2 regions of the Streptomyces sp. NBC_00557 genome follow, and region 1 is predicted to be linked to the other one. Evidence: predicted binding sites of a transcription regulator. Region 1 holds the regulator's gene; the other holds the start of a gene.
What was found. Region 1 encodes HrcA, which represses chaperone genes, less so after heat shock. Its sites were predicted from a motif close to TTNGCACTCNGNNNNNCNGAGTGCNAA; they were not measured.

Region 1 (7,272 bases):
GCATCGACCTGGACAGCAGCGGGTTCGGCACGTTCCCCGACGTCAAGCCGCACCGCTTCCCGCTGCCGTGACGAAGTCGATCAGCTCCTCCACCCGGCCCAGCAGTTCCGGCTCCAGGTCCTTGTAGGACGTCACCCGTTTCAGGATCGCCTGCCACACCGCCCCGGTGTTCTCCGACGGCCAGCCCAGGGCCCGGCACACGCCCGTCTTCCAGTCCTGTCCCTTCGGCACCGTCGGCCACGCCTCGATGCCCAGCGCGGCCGGCTTCACCGCCTGCCAGATGTCGATGTACGGGTGGCCGACGACGAGGGCGTGCTCGCTGGTCACCGACTCGGCGATCCGCCACTCCTTCGTCCCCGGCACCAGGTGGTCCACCAGCACGCCCAGCCGCGCGTCCGGACCCGGCGCGAAGGACGACACGATCGACGGCAGGTCGTCCACGCCCTCCAGGTACTCCACGACCACGCCCTCGACGCGCAGGTCGTCGCCCCAGACCTTCTCGACCAGCTCGGCGTCGTGCCGGCCCTCGACGTAGATGCGGCCGGCGCGGGCCACGCGGGCGCGGGCGCCGGGGACGGCGACCGAGCCGGAGGCGGTCCGGGCGGGCCGTGCGGGGCCGCCGGACGACGGCCGCACCAGCGTGACCACGCGGCCCTCCAGCAGGAAGCCGCGCGGCTCCAGGGGGAACACCCGGTGCTTGCCGAAGCGGTCCTCCAGCGTCACCGTGCCCGCCTCGCAGCCGATCACCGCCCCGCAGAAACCGGTACCGGCCTCCTCCACCACGAGGCCCGGTTCGGCGGGCACCTCGGGTACGGGCTTCTGCTTCTTCCAGGGAGGGGTCAGGTCGGCGGAGTACTGGCGCATTCGGATGACGATAGGAGAACCGGTGGACCCGTACCTACGACACGCCGAAACGGGCCGCCAGCTCGTCGCGTTGGCGCCGTACGAAACCCGCGTCGACCACCGCTCCGTGACCGGGCACGTACAGCGCGTCCTCGCCGCCCAGGGCGAGGAGACGGTCGAGGGCGTCCGGCCAACGGGACGGGACGGCGTCCGGGCCGGCCTGCGGTTCGCCGGACTCCTCGACCAGGTCCCCGCAGAAGACCACCTCCCGGTCCCCGGGCACCAGCACCGCCAGATCGTGTCCGGTGTGGCCCGGGCCCACGTTCGCCAGCAGGACCTGGCGGCCGCCGCCGAGGTCCAGGGTCCACTCGCCCGAGACCGGGTGGCCGGGCGGCACGAGCGCGTCCACCGCCTCGTCGGCGTCCGCCACCGCGAGTCCGTTGCGGACGGCGTCCAGGCGCAGCGCCTCGCGTTCGTGGGCGAGGACGGCGTCCAGGCCCACCGCCCCGTACACCTCCGCTCCCGCGAAGGCCGCCGCCCCGAAGACGTGATCGAAGTGGGGGTGGGTCAGCGCGAGATGGGTCACACGGCCGCCGGCCAGTTGCTCGGCCCGGCCCCGGAGCCGGGCGCCCTCGGCGAGACTGGAGCCGGCGTCCACCATCAGCGCCGTGCCCGCCCCGAGGACCAGACCGGCCGTGCAGTCCCAGCCGGGCAGCCGGCACCGGCCGACACCCGCGGCCAGCCGTTCCCAGCCCAGCTCTTCCCAAGTCACCGTCATGCCGCGACGCTATCCGCACGAGCCGCCGTGAGGGCACCGACCTTGCCCCGGGTGTACCCGACAGCCGTACACTGGGCCCGGGACGCTGGCACTCGCATGCGACGAGTGCCAGGCGGACGAACGCAGGACCGAGCGAACCGAGGGGACCACATGCTGGAGGTGCGCGCGAATGCTGAGTGAACGCAGGCTTCAGGTGCTGCGCGCCATCGTCCAGGACTACGTGGGCACCGAGGAGCCGGTCGGGTCGAAGGCCCTGACCGAGCGGCACAACCTCGGCGTGTCCCCGGCGACGGTCCGCAACGACATGGCCGCCCTGGAGGACGAGGGGTACATCGCGCAGCCGCACACCAGCGCGGGGCGCATCCCCACCGACAAGGGCTACCGGCTGTTCGTGGACAAGCTGGCGGGCGTCAAGCCGATGACCGCGCCCGAGCGGCGGGCGATCCAGAACTTCCTGGAGGGCGCCGTCGACCTCGACGACGTCGTGGCGCGCACCGTGCGGCTGCTCGCCCAGCTCACCCGCCAGGTCGCCGTGGTGCAGTACCCGTCCCTGACCCGGTCCACCGTCCGGCACGTGGAGCTGCTCTCGCTCGCCCCCGCGCGTGTGATGCTCGTGCTGATCACGGACACCGGGCGGGTCGAGCAGCGGATGGTCGACTGCCCGGCGCCCTTCGGCGAGGCCTCCCTCGCCGACCTGCGCGCGCGGCTGAACAGCCGGGTCGCGGGCCGCCGGTTCACGGACGTGCCGAAGCTGGTCGAGGACCTGCCGGAGGCCTTCGAGGCCGAGGACCGCGGTACGGTCTCGACGGTGCTCTCCACTCTCCTGGAGACACTCGTCGAGGAGAACGAGGAGCGGCTGATGATCGGCGGCACCGCCAATCTCACCCGCTTCGCGCATGACTTTCCTCTCACGATCCGGCCGGTGCTCGAGGCGCTGGAGGAGCAGGTCGTGCTCCTCAAGCTGCTCGGCGAGGCCAAGGATCCGGGCGTGACGGTGCGCATCGGGCACGAGAACGCCCACGAGGGACTCAACTCCACCTCCGTGGTGTCGGTGGGCTACGGTTCGGGCGGCGAGGCGGTTGCCAAGCTCGGCGTGGTCGGACCGACCCGCATGGACTACCCGGGAACGATGGGAGCGGTACGCGCAGTGGCACGGTACGTCGGACAGATCCTGGCGGAGTCGTAAGTGGCCACGGACTACTACGCCGTTCTCGGCGTGCGCCGCGACGCGTCGCAGGATGAGATCAAGAAGGCGTTCCGCCGGCTCGCCCGCGAGCTGCACCCGGACGTCAACCCGGATCCGAAGACCCAGGAGCGGTTCAAGGAGATCAACGCCGCTTACGAGGTGCTGTCGGACCCGCAGAAGAAGCAGGTCTACGACCTCGGCGGCGACCCGCTCTCGCAGAGCGGCGCCGGCGCGGGCGGCTTCGGGGCCGGCGGCTTCGGCAACTTCTCCGACATCATGGACGCGTTCTTCGGCACGGCGTCGCAGCGCGGCCCGCGCTCGCGCACCCGGCGCGGCCAGGACGCGATGATCCGGATCGAGGTCGAGCTGGACGAGGCGGCCTTCGGGACCACCAAGGACATCCAGGTCGACACCGCGGTCGTCTGCAACACCTGCAACGGCGAGGGCGCGGCGCCGGGCACGTCCGCCCAGACGTGCGACATGTGCCGGGGCCGGGGTGAGGTCTCGCAGGTCACCCGGTCCTTCCTGGGCCAGGTCATGACCTCGCGGCCGTGCCCCCAGTGCCAGGGCTTCGGCACCGTGGTGCCGACCCCGTGCCCCGAGTGCGCGGGCGACGGCCGGGTCCGCTCCCGGCGCACCCTCACCGTGAAGATCCCGGCCGGTGTCGACAACGGCACGCGGATCCAGCTCGCCGGCGAGGGAGAGGTCGGGCCGGGCGGCGGTCCCGCCGGTGACCTGTACGTCGAGATCCACGAGCTGCCGCACCCGACCTTCCAGCGGCGCGGCGACGACCTGCACTGCACGGTGACGATCCCGATGACGGCCGCGGCGCTCGGCACCAAGGTGCCGCTGGAGACCCTGGACGGCATGGAGGAGGTCGACATCCGGCCCGGCACCCAGTCCGGCCAGTCGATCCCGCTGCACAACCGGGGTGTCACGCACCTGCGCGGCGGCGGCCGGGGCGACCTGATCGTCCACGTCGAGGTCCAGACCCCGACCAAGCTCGACCCCGAACAGGAACGCCTCCTGCGCGAGCTGGCCAAGCTCCGCGGCGAGGAACGCCCCCAGGGGCAGTTCCAGCCCGGGCAGCAGGGGCTGTTCTCGCGGTTGAAGGATGCGTTCAACGGGCGCTGAGGTGAGGCGCTGAGACGCTGGGTACGGGGTGTTTTCCGCACCCCGTATGCCAGCGGTTCATGCCGTCGCAAGCCCGATTCGGACTCTTTCACAGGACGTGACAACATGCGGTCATGTCCTCCGCGCTGACCGATCTCCTCCTGCACCCGATCGTGCAGGCCCCCATGGCGGGCGGTGTCTCCGTCCCGCAACTCGCCGCCGCCGTCTCCGAGGCCGGTGGCCTCGGGTTTCTCGCCGCCGGGTACAAGACCGCCGACGGCATGTACCAGGAGATCAAGCAGCTGCGGAGCCTCACCGCCCGCCCCTTCGGCGTGAACGTGTTCATGCCCCAGCCCGAATATGCCGAGTCCGGTGCGGTCGAGGTCTACGCCCACCAGCTGGCCGGCGAGGCCGCCTGGTACGAGACCGAGCTGGGCGACCCGGACAGCGGCCGGGACGACGGCTTCGACGCCAAGCTCGCCGTGCTCCTCGACAACCCGGTGCCGGTGGTCTCCTTCCACTTCGGCGTGCCGAGCCCCGAGGTGTTCGACAGCCTGCGCCGGGCCGGCACCTGCACGCTGGTCACGGCCACCACCGCCGAGGAGGCCCGCGCGGTGGAGCGGGCCGGTGCGGACGCGGTGATCGCGCAGGGCGTGGAGGCCGGCGGTCACCAGGGCACCCACCGCGACGTCCCCGAGAACGACGGCGCCGGCATCGGCCTGCTGTCGCTCGTCGCGCAGATCCGCGAGGCCGTGGACATCCCGGTCGTCGCCGCCGGCGGCATCATGCGGGGCAGCCAGATCGCCGCGGTCCTCGCGGCCGGCGCGAGCGCGGCCCAGCTCGGCACCGCCTTCCTCGCCACCCCGGAGTCCGGCGCCCATGCCGTGCACAAGCAGGCGCTGACCAACCCCCTGTTCACGCACACCGAGCTGACCCGCGCGTTCTCCGGGCGGCCGGGGCGCGGACTGGTCAACCGGTTCCTGCGCGAGCACGGCCCGTACGCCCCCGCCGCCTACCCGGACGTCCACCACCTCACCTCGCCGCTGCGCAAGGCCGCCGCGAAGGCCGGGGACGCGCAGGGCATGGCGCTGTGGGCGGGGCAGGGACACCGGCTGGCCCGCGCGCTGCCCGCCGCGGAGCTGGTGGAGGTGCTGGCCGCCGAACTCGACGCCGCCCGGACAGCGTTGTCGGCCAAGGGCGGACTGGGCGGCCCGGGCCGACTGGGCGGCCGGCGATGACCGCGCCGGTGTTCGTCGTCGACTCGCTCGAGGGCGTGGGCCCCGGCTCGGTCGTCGACGTCACGGGCCCCGAGGGACGGCACGCGGTCTCCGTACGGCGCCTGCAGCCCGGCGAGCAGGTGGTGCTCACGGACGGCAGGGGACGCGGGGCCGCCGGGGTCGTCGTCGGCGTGTCCGGCAAGGACCACCTGGTGGTCGAGCCCCACGAGTTCCCGGTGGAGCCGGAGCCCAGCCCCCGGATCACCGTCGTGCAGGCGCTGCCGAAGGGCGACCGGGGCGAACTCGCCGTCGAGACGATGACGGAGACCGGCGTCGACGCGATCGTGCCCTGGCAGGCCGCCCGCTGCATCACCCAGTGGAAGGGCGAGCGCGGCCAGAAGGCGCTCGCCAAGTGGCGGGCCACCGCGCGCGAGGCCGGCAAGCAGTCCCGCCGGCTGCGCTTCCCGGAGGTCGCGGACGCGGCGAGCACCAAGCAGGTTGCGGCACTTCTCGCCAAAGCGGACTTCGCCGCCGTGCTGCACTCCGACTTCGGGCACGACAGCGGGCGGCTGGCGACCGCCGAACTGCCCGCCGAGGGCGAGATCGTGCTGGTCGTCGGCCCGGAAGGCGGCGTCGCCCGGGACGAGTTGGCGCTCTTCGAGGAGGCGGGTGCGAAGGCGTACGTGCTCGGTCCTACCGTGTTGCGTACATCGACCGCCGGCACCGCCGCCGTGGCCCTGCTGCTGGGCCGCACGGGCCGCTGGTCCTGACCCACCGACACCCTGGGGGAACGCCGTGGAACTCGCCCAAGTCCGGCTCCTGGTCACCGACTTCGCCGCCTGCTACCGCTTCTACGTCGATGTCCTCGGCCTCAAGCCGCAGTCGGGAGCGGCCGAGGGCCCGTACGAGAAGTTCAGCCCGCACACCGGCTCCGCGGGGATCGCGCTGCAGGACCGCTCGATGATGGCCGAGGTGCTCGACGAGCTGGGCGAGACGGTCACGGGGCATCGCTCGCTGGTGGTGCTGCGGGTGGACGACCTGGATGCGTACGTGTCGGAGATCACCGGTCGTGGTGCGGTGGTGGTGCACGGGCCCGCGCCCATGACGGACCGCATGCGGGTGGCCCACCTCAAGGACCCCGAAGGGAACCTGGTGGAGCTTCAGCAGTGGCTGCTGCTGCGCGGGTAGCTCGCGCTGCCGGGGCGCTGCCCGCGGCCGCCCCGTACGGGTGAGTGGCCGTATGTGTTCTTCCCCCGTGCCCGTGCCGGTGGCACCCTCCCTGCATGGGGGTTTCGAGAGGGAATCGGCGAGGGATGCGGGTGGTGGCCGCGGGCGGTGCCGTCGTGGCGGCCGGGGCGGCCCTGGTGGCGTGTCAGCCCGGTGATCTCAGCACCACCTCCGCCGCCTACACCACCGACACCACCGCGACGGCGAAGCTGAAGCGGCAGCACGTCGACGTCAGCTGGCTCACCTGCACCGGGAACTACGGCGGCGGCTCGGCGAAGAGGACGCCGTCGCCCAGCGAGAGCACCGTGGTGTCCGTCGACTGCCGGGGCGAGACCAAGGACGGGCGGAGGATCACCGTCACCGGGAAGGTGACCAGGGCCGTCGACGGCGCCTGTGTGCGGGGGGATCTGACCGCGGAGGTCGGCGGCAGGCAGGTGTTCCACGTCGACGGACTCGGGGACTGCGACGCCACGACCGGGCCGACGTACAAGCCGCCCACCTATCAGCCGGGCGGTGGCAGGCCGACCGTGACCGTCACCGTCACCCGGACCCTGTGGTGCAAGGGCGACCCCACCTGCTGGCCCGTCCAGGGCAAGTGATCGGAACACCGGGCGCGGTACACCCGCCGCTGCGTACAGTGACGGGGTGACTCAGGGTGCCGCTTATCTCCGATATCCCCATGTACACGGCGACTTGGTGGCCTTCGTCGCCGAGGACGACGTCTGGCTCGCGCCCCTGGAGGGCGGCCGGGCCTGGCGGGTCAGCGCCGACAACACGCCGGTCACCACGCCCCGGATCTCCCCGGACGGCCGGCACCTCGCCTGGACCTCGACCCGGGACGGCGCGCCCGAGGTGCATGTGGCCCCCGTCGAGGGAGGGCCGGCCGAGCGGCTGACGTACTGGGGCAA
Region 2 (7,272 bases), 1.0 Mb from region 1:
GTCCGGACGCCGCCCGGGACCGGCGCGGCCGCAGCGCGGGCCGCCTTCTCGGGCAGGACCCGGTGGCGGTCGGGGTGCGCGGAGTAGACGGTACGGCCGTCGCGGGTGATGCGGGCGACGGTGTACGGCTCGGCGTACATGCCGTCGGCCGCGACCGCCGCGTACGCCGACGTGAGCTTCAGCGGTGTGGGCGCGGCCGTCTTCTGGAACCCGGCGAGCGGCGCCCCGAACGGCCGATCCGCCAGCGGCGTCATGGCCTCACCCGCCTCCACCGCCCCGCTCACCGCGTCGTTGAAGGGTTGCCGGGCGTAGTCCGACCCGCCGTACAGCACCCGCACCGCACCGTCGCCGGGCTCGATGCCGACGACCGCGGTGTGCAGCCGCACACCGCCCTTGGCGGACTTCAGGCCCTTGACCTGTTCCGCGGTGGAGTCCTGCAGGGGGAGGTCGAAGGTGGTGCGCACGGTGTAGCCGCCGCGCGCCAGCTGGTCCTCGCTGATGCCGAGCCGGTGGGCGGCCTCTTTCGCCGCGACGTCGATCAGGTACTGCCGCTGTCCGTCGGTCGCTCCGGGCGGATAGAACCGGAACGCCGGGAAGCGGGCCTCGGCCCGCTGTTTCGCCGTGATGCTCCCGCTCCCCGCCATCGCGTCCAGCACCCACTCCCAGCGGCGTTGGAGCGTCGCCGTGACCTTCGGGTCCGAGCCGGCCTTCTCGTAGTAGGAAGGCAGGTTGATGATGGCGGCCAGGGCGGCGCCCTGGGAGACCGTGAGATCCTTGGTGTCGACGTCGAAGTAGTTGCGCGCGGCCGACTGGATGCCGGCGGCGCCCCGGCCGAAGTACACGGTGTTGAGGTAGCCCTCCAGGATCTCGTCCTTGGAGCGCGTACGGTCCAGCTTGAGCGCGATCAGCGCCTCGCGCGCCTTGCGTGACAGGGTCTGCTCGGGGCTGAGCAGCGCGTTCTTGACGTACTGCTGGGTGATGGTGGAGCCGCCCTGCCGCTCGCCGCCGGTCAGCGCCGCCCCGACGGCACGGACGAGGGCCTTCGGGGAGACGCCGGAGTCGGTCCGGAAGGAACGGTTCTCCGCGGCGATCACCGCGTCCTGGACGTACCGGGGAACCTGCGACAGCGGCACTTCCTGACGGTCCACCGGGCCCCGGCGGCCCAGGTAGGCGCCCTTCCCGTCGAGGAAGACGGTGCTCTGGACGACCGTGTCCGGGTGCGGCTCGGGAATGACGGTGAGCTTGTACGCGACGACGACCGCGCCGACCAGCAGGGCGAGCAGGAGCAGGAAGGCGGCCAGCAGCCGGCGGGCGATACGGCCCCGGTTGCGGCGCAGCCGGACGCGGAGCGGGACGCGTCGCGAACTCGCGGACCTGCGCGCCGCTTTGAACGCCCGCTCGGGCCCCGCCTTCTGGCCCTCCTCCCCGGGCTTCTCCCTGGGCTCCTCCTTGAGCTCCGGGGTCATGCCCACCACCCCCCGCTCCGCAGCCGTGCCACGACGGTGCCCGCGGCGTCGTACACCCTGACGCCCTCGCCGCCCTCACCGCCCCCGGCGCTCCGGGCCTTCTCCATGCCCTCGACGACGAGCGTCTTGGTGTCCTGGGCGGACAGTGCCGTGGTCGCGTACCAGACGCCCCAGCCGGGGCTGCCGGCCAGGGTGAGCACCTTGGCCGGGACCTCGCCGTGGGCGGTGCTCAGCTCGACACGTCCCGGGTCACCGGAGACGCCGTAGTACAGGCCGGACAGGAAGTACCCGCCCTTCACCGGCGCCGCCTGCAGGGACACCCCCGGCTCGTGGCGCGGGTAGGCGTCCAACGCGCGGAACTGGTCGGCCTGTTCCGGCGTCGAGCAGTGGCTGCCGTCCGCGGTCAGCCACATCTCCACGCCGGGCGCCGCCTGCACCCGCTCCCCGGGCGCCACGATCCGTATGGAACCCACCGCCCGGACGGCCACCGCGCCGGAGGAGCCGTCCGGGCCGCTCCCGGCTACCCGGACGGCGGCGAGGAAGCCCCCGGCCGCCAGCACCGCCGCACAGGTTCCGGCGACCACCGCGGCCCGGCGCCGCCGCCACGCCCGTCCGCGCGCGGTCACCTCGTCCAGCGGGAGCGGGCCGGGAGTCACGTCACCGGCCACGGTGGCGTAGGCCTCGCGCAGCCGCCGTTCGTCGCCTCCGGCCGCCTTCGTCCCACGCTTGGCGAGGTGGCGCACGGCGCCCTTGGAGACGCCGAGCAACTGACCGATCTGCGCGTCCGGCAGCCCCTCCCCGTACCGCAGCACCAGCACGGCCCGTTGCCGTGCGGAGCGCCGCACGAGCGGCCACGGACGCCGCAGCCAGCTGCGCACGAGGTGACGCCGTACGTGGAAGTCGATGTCGTTGCGCGGAACGCGGCGCCAGCGCGCGTACGTCCGTATGAGCGTCCTTCTGGCCAGTTCGTCCGCCTCGGGCAGGTTCTCGGTGAGCAACATCGCGGTGACGAGAAGCCGGGGCCAGCAGGTGCGCGCGTAGGCGGCGAAGTCGTCATGGATCCGGGCACCCGTCCGCATCGTCTTCTCCTTGGGTCACGTGTGTTTCGATGTACGCCGCTCACGCGGCCCACGCGACCTGTACGCACGGGCGGGACGGGCGGGTTGCACGGGAGACGGAAACCCAGGAAGACGCGGCACGGCTCAGCAAGACGCGGCATGACGCGGCAAGACTCCGGCGGAGGGCATGACCGAGGACGAGTTCGACGCTTTCTACGCGGCGGCCTTTCCCCGCCTGACCGGGCAGTTGTATGCCTTCACCGGGGACCACGGCGAGGCCCAGGACGTGGTGCAGGAGGCGTTCGTACGCGCCTGGGACCGGCGCAAGTCGTTCCTGGCCGACAGCGCCCCCGAGGCCTGGATCCGCACGGTCGCGGTACGGCTGGCGGTCAGCCGCTGGCGGCGCGCCAGGCGCTGGCTGGAGCTGATGCGCCGGCACACGCCGCCCGAGTCGGTTCCCGGCCCGGGGCCCGAACACACCGCACTGGTGGCCGCGTTGCGCCAATTGCCCCAGGCGCAGCGGTTGGCGATCGTCCTGCACCATCTGTGCGACCTGAGCGTCGAGCAGGTAGCCTCCGAGACCGGCGCGCCCGTGGGCACGGTCAAGGCCCGGCTGTCGCGGGGCCGGGCGGCACTGGCGAAGCAGCTGGGCACGGACGAGGCCGATGAGCCGGTACGGAAGGAGGGCGGCCGTGTCGGACGAGCTCACCACGGATGAACTGACCGCCGTGCTCCGCGGGCTGGCGACGGCGCACGAGACGCACCCGTCCGTCGCCGCCCCCGAGATCCGGCGCCGGGCCGTTCGCCGGGGACGCCGCCGTCGCACGGCCCTCGCCCTCGGCGCGGGCGCCGCGGCCCTCGCCCTGGCGGCGTTCGCGCTGACGCTGGGCTCGGGCGACGCCCCGGCCCGTCGTCAGGCCCCGGCGGCCACCGCTCCCCGGCCACCGGCGTCCCCCACCCCTCTCACGACCCCGGTCACCGGCGTCGTCGACTTCGAGAAGCGGGCCCTGACCGTCGACGGCCGGGTCATGCCCATCACCTCGGGCTTCCCGACCCGCGCCTCCGCCCGCCTGCTGACCGTCGCCGCGAAACTCGACCTCACGCGGGACACCGTCGACGCACTCGCCAGGTCCGCCTGCAAGGTGGCCGAACCGTACGTGGTCGAACTCCGCGGCACCGACGGGTCCAGCCTCTACGCCGGCTCACTGAGCTGCGCCCCCCGGACCGGCACCTGGATCGGCCTCGACGCGAAGAACGCCGTATGGCTCTACAACAGGCTGAAGCCGGGCGACACGCTGTCGGTGGCGGTCACGCCGAGCGCCTAGCCCCGGCACACGCCCGAGGGCGGCACCCCCGGCCGGAAGCCGTGGGTGCCGCCCTCGGTTCATAGGACAGGCGATCAACCAGAGGTCGATCAGAAGTCCATGTCACCGCCCGGCATGCCGCCGCCGGCCGGCGCGGCGGCCTTCTCCGGCTTGTCGGCGATGACGGCCTCGGTGGTGAGGAACAGCGCGGCGATGGAGGCGGCGTTCTGCAGCGCGGAACGGGTCACCTTCGCCGGGTCGATGATGCCCTCGGCGACCAGGTCGACGTACTCGCCGGTCGCGGCGTTCAGGCCGTGGCCCGGGGTCAGGTTGCGGACCTTCTCCACCACGACGCCGCCCTCGAGGCCGGCGTTGACGGCGATCTGCTTCAGCGGGGCCTCGAGCGCGATGCGGACGGCGTTGGCGCCGGTCGCCTCGTCACCCTCGAGCTCCAGCTTCTCGAAGACCTGGGAGGCCTGCAGCAGGGCCACGCCACCACCGGCGACGATGCCCTCCTCGACGGCGGCCTTCGCGTTGCGGACGGCGTCCTCGATGCGGTGCTTGCGCTCCTTGAGCTCCACCTCGGTGGCGGCGCCGGCCTTGATGACCGCGACACCGCCGGCGAGCTTCGCCAGGCGCTCCTGCAGCTTCTCGCGGTCGTAGTCGGAGTCGCTGTTCTCGATCTCGGCGCGGATCTGGTTGACGCGGCCGTTGACCTGCTCGGAGGAGCCGGCGCCGTCGACGATGGTGGTCTCGTCCTTGGTGATGACGACCTTGCGGGCGCGGCCCAGGAGGTCCAGGGTCGCGTTCTCCAGCTTGAGGCCGACCTCCTCGGAGATGACCTCGCCGCCGGTGAGGATGGCGATGTCGCCGAGCATGGCCTTGCGGCGGTCGCCGAAGCCCGGGGCCTTGACGGCGACGGACTTGAAGGTGCCGCGGATCTTGTTGACGACCAGGGTCGACAGGGCCTCGCCCTCGACGTCCTCGGCGATGATCAGCAGCGGCTTGCCCGACTGCATGACCTTCTCCAGCAGCGGGAGCAGGTCCTTGACCGAGGAGATCTTGGAGTTGGCGATGAGGATGTACGGGTCCTCGAGCACCGCCTCCATGCGCTCCATGTCGGTCGCGAAGTAGGCGGAGATGTAGCCCTTGTCGAAGCGCATGCCCTCGGTGAGCTCGAGCTCCAGGCCGAAGGTGTTGCTCTCCTCGACGGTGATGACGCCTTCCTTGCCGACCTTGTCCATGGCCTCGGCGATCAGCTCGCCGATCTGGGTGTCGGCGGCGGAGATGGACGCGGTGGAGGCGATCTGCTCCTTGGTCTCGACGTCCTTCGCCTGCTCCAGCAGGGCGGCGGAGACGGCCTCCACGGCCTTCTCGATACCGCGCTTCAGAGCCATCGGGTTGGCGCCGGCGGCGACGTTGCGCAGGCCCTCCTTGACCAGGGCCTGGGCGAGAACGGTCGCCGTGGTCGTACCGTCACCGGCGACGTCGTCCGTCTTCTTGGCGACTTCCTTGACCAGCTCGGCGCCGATCTTCTCGTACGGGTCCTCGAGCTCGATCTCCTTGGCGATGGAGACACCGTCGTTGGTGATCGTGGGGGCGCCCCACTTCTTCTCGAGGACGACGTTGCGGCCCTTGGGGCCGAGCGTCACCTTCACGGCGTCCGCGAGCTGGTTCATGCCGCGCTCGAGGCCGCGCCGCGCCTCCTCGTCGAACGCGATGATCTTGGCCATGTGAAGTGGTCCCTCCAGGACTGGGGGTGATTCCTTCGGACCGCGCCCGCGCCCGCGACGGACGGCTCGCCGGCCTCGTGGTTCCTTGCCCCACCCAGCCTGCGGGCCTCACCGACCCGGTCCTTCACTGTCACTCTCACCTTCAGAGTGCTAACGCCAATGATTAGCACTCGGGCATGCCGAGTGCAAGCGCCTACAGGGGTACGGCGGCCCTCGTCAGCCGCGCGCGAACACGGGTGACCGCCCCGGCCGGCCCGGCCGGCTCCGGGCACGGCGAAGGGCCCGCACCCTGTGCGAGGTGCGGGCCCTTCGGCGGAAACATTCAGGCGGTGACGCGAACCATGTCGGCCTGCGGGCCCTTCTGGCCCTGCGAGATCTCGAACTCGACCCGCTGGCCCTCTTCCAGGGTGCGGTAGCCGTCCATCTGAATCGCGCTGTAGTGGACGAAGACGTCCGCACCACCGTCGACCGCGATGAAGCCGTACCCCTTCTCCGCGTTGAACCACTTGACGGTGCCCTGAGCCATGCCTAACTCCCCTATTACTGGCCCTTGCACAGATCCACACTTCGCGGACCCGGGTCAGACCTCACCCCCCAACGGTCGGGGGCGTGCGCCGGAACGCGTCGACCGCGGCTGAATGTATCTGTCCAACTGCCGTCTGCAACAGGTCAATCGGACGAGAATTCTGGACGGCGACGGTCCGGAATGTGGTGAGAATTCGCCCGACTTCAGGGCAAGTCGGGCTCCACAAAGCACTACAAAAGCCGCATAAAGCCCGCATAGTTTGGCTACTTCTTGTCGGGCGTGCGGCATGAATGCGGGGTTCCCGACCTGTCCGACCGGGAGCGCGTTCCCCAACTCTACCGCGCTCAATCACACAGAATGGCCCCCTCCGCTTCTCTCACGGAGGGGGCCATTCAACGAACAACGAGTAACAGCCATTACCCAAGGTAATGATCAGCCGCCGGCGACCGCCGGAATGATGGAGACACCGGCGCCGTCCGGCGTGGCCGTCTCGAGGCCCTGCTCGAAGCGGACGTCGTCGTCGTTGACGTAGACGTTGACGAACCGGCGCAGCTTGCCCTGGTCGTCCAGGACGCGCGCGGCGATGCCGGTGTGGTTCTTCTCCAGGTCCTCGATGACCTCGGCGAGGGTGGCGCCCTCGGCGGTCACCTCGGCCTGGCCGCCGGTGTAGGTGCGCAGGATGGTGGGGATGCGAACGGTCACGCTCATGCGGTGGGACCTCCGGTCGGGTTCACAGGTACGGCGGGGCGGCGCCCCAGGGGCGCGAGAGCTTGGGGGCGACCAGCCCCACCGGCCCGCGGACGAAACGATAGGACGAGGCCGCTAGACGAGCCCCGCCTCGCGGAACGAGTCGAGGGTGGGACGAATCGTCGCGGTCAGCCCGGTGCCGGCCACCGCGTCCAGCGTCTTCAGGCCGTCGCCGGTGTTGAGGACCACCGTGGTCTTCGTCGGGTCCAGGACGCCGTCCTTGAGCAGCTTGCGGGTGACGCCGACGGTCACGCCGCCCGCCGTCTCCGCGAAGATGCCCTCGGTGCGGGCCAGCAGCTTGATGGCGTCGACGACTTCCTCGTCCGTGACGTCCTCCACGGCGCCACCGGTGCGGCGCGCGATGTCCAGGACGTACGGCCCGTCGGCCGGGTTGCCGATGGCGAGCGACTTGGCGATGGTGTTCGGCTTCTGGGGCCG

Region 2: groL (chaperonin GroEL) is a predicted target of HrcA. The motif match lies at 5,725-5,751, and genes of this name have one in related genera.

The regions. Positions count from the first base shown of each region.
Region 1 covers NZ_CP107796.1:5,473,992-5,481,263, forward strand. Annotated here, with positions in the region: gene OG956_RS23880 (Uma2 family endonuclease) at 1-71, shown strand, start outside; gene OG956_RS23885 (DUF3097 domain-containing protein) at 43-864, opposite strand; gene OG956_RS23890 (MBL fold metallo-hydrolase) at 899-1,621, opposite strand; gene hrcA (heat-inducible transcriptional repressor HrcA) at 1,791-2,807, shown strand; gene dnaJ (molecular chaperone DnaJ) at 2,808-3,941, shown strand; gene OG956_RS23905 (nitronate monooxygenase) at 4,055-5,158, shown strand; gene OG956_RS23910 (16S rRNA (uracil(1498)-N(3))-methyltransferase) at 5,155-5,907, shown strand; gene OG956_RS23915 (VOC family protein) at 5,933-6,325, shown strand; gene OG956_RS23920 (hypothetical protein) at 6,451-6,963, shown strand; gene OG956_RS23925 (S41 family peptidase) at 7,010-7,272, shown strand, end outside.
Region 2 covers NZ_CP107796.1:4,459,859-4,467,130, reverse strand. Annotated here, with positions in the region: gene OG956_RS19275 (transglycosylase domain-containing protein) at 1-1,466, opposite strand, end outside; gene OG956_RS19270 (sigma factor-like helix-turn-helix DNA-binding protein) at 1,463-2,545, opposite strand; gene OG956_RS19265 (SigE family RNA polymerase sigma factor) at 2,712-3,242, shown strand; gene OG956_RS19260 (hypothetical protein) at 3,217-3,849, shown strand; gene groL (chaperonin GroEL) at 3,939-5,561, opposite strand; gene OG956_RS19250 (cold-shock protein) at 5,884-6,087, opposite strand; gene OG956_RS19245 (ubiquitin-like small modifier protein 1) at 6,520-6,795, opposite strand; gene thrC (threonine synthase) at 6,910-7,272, opposite strand, start outside.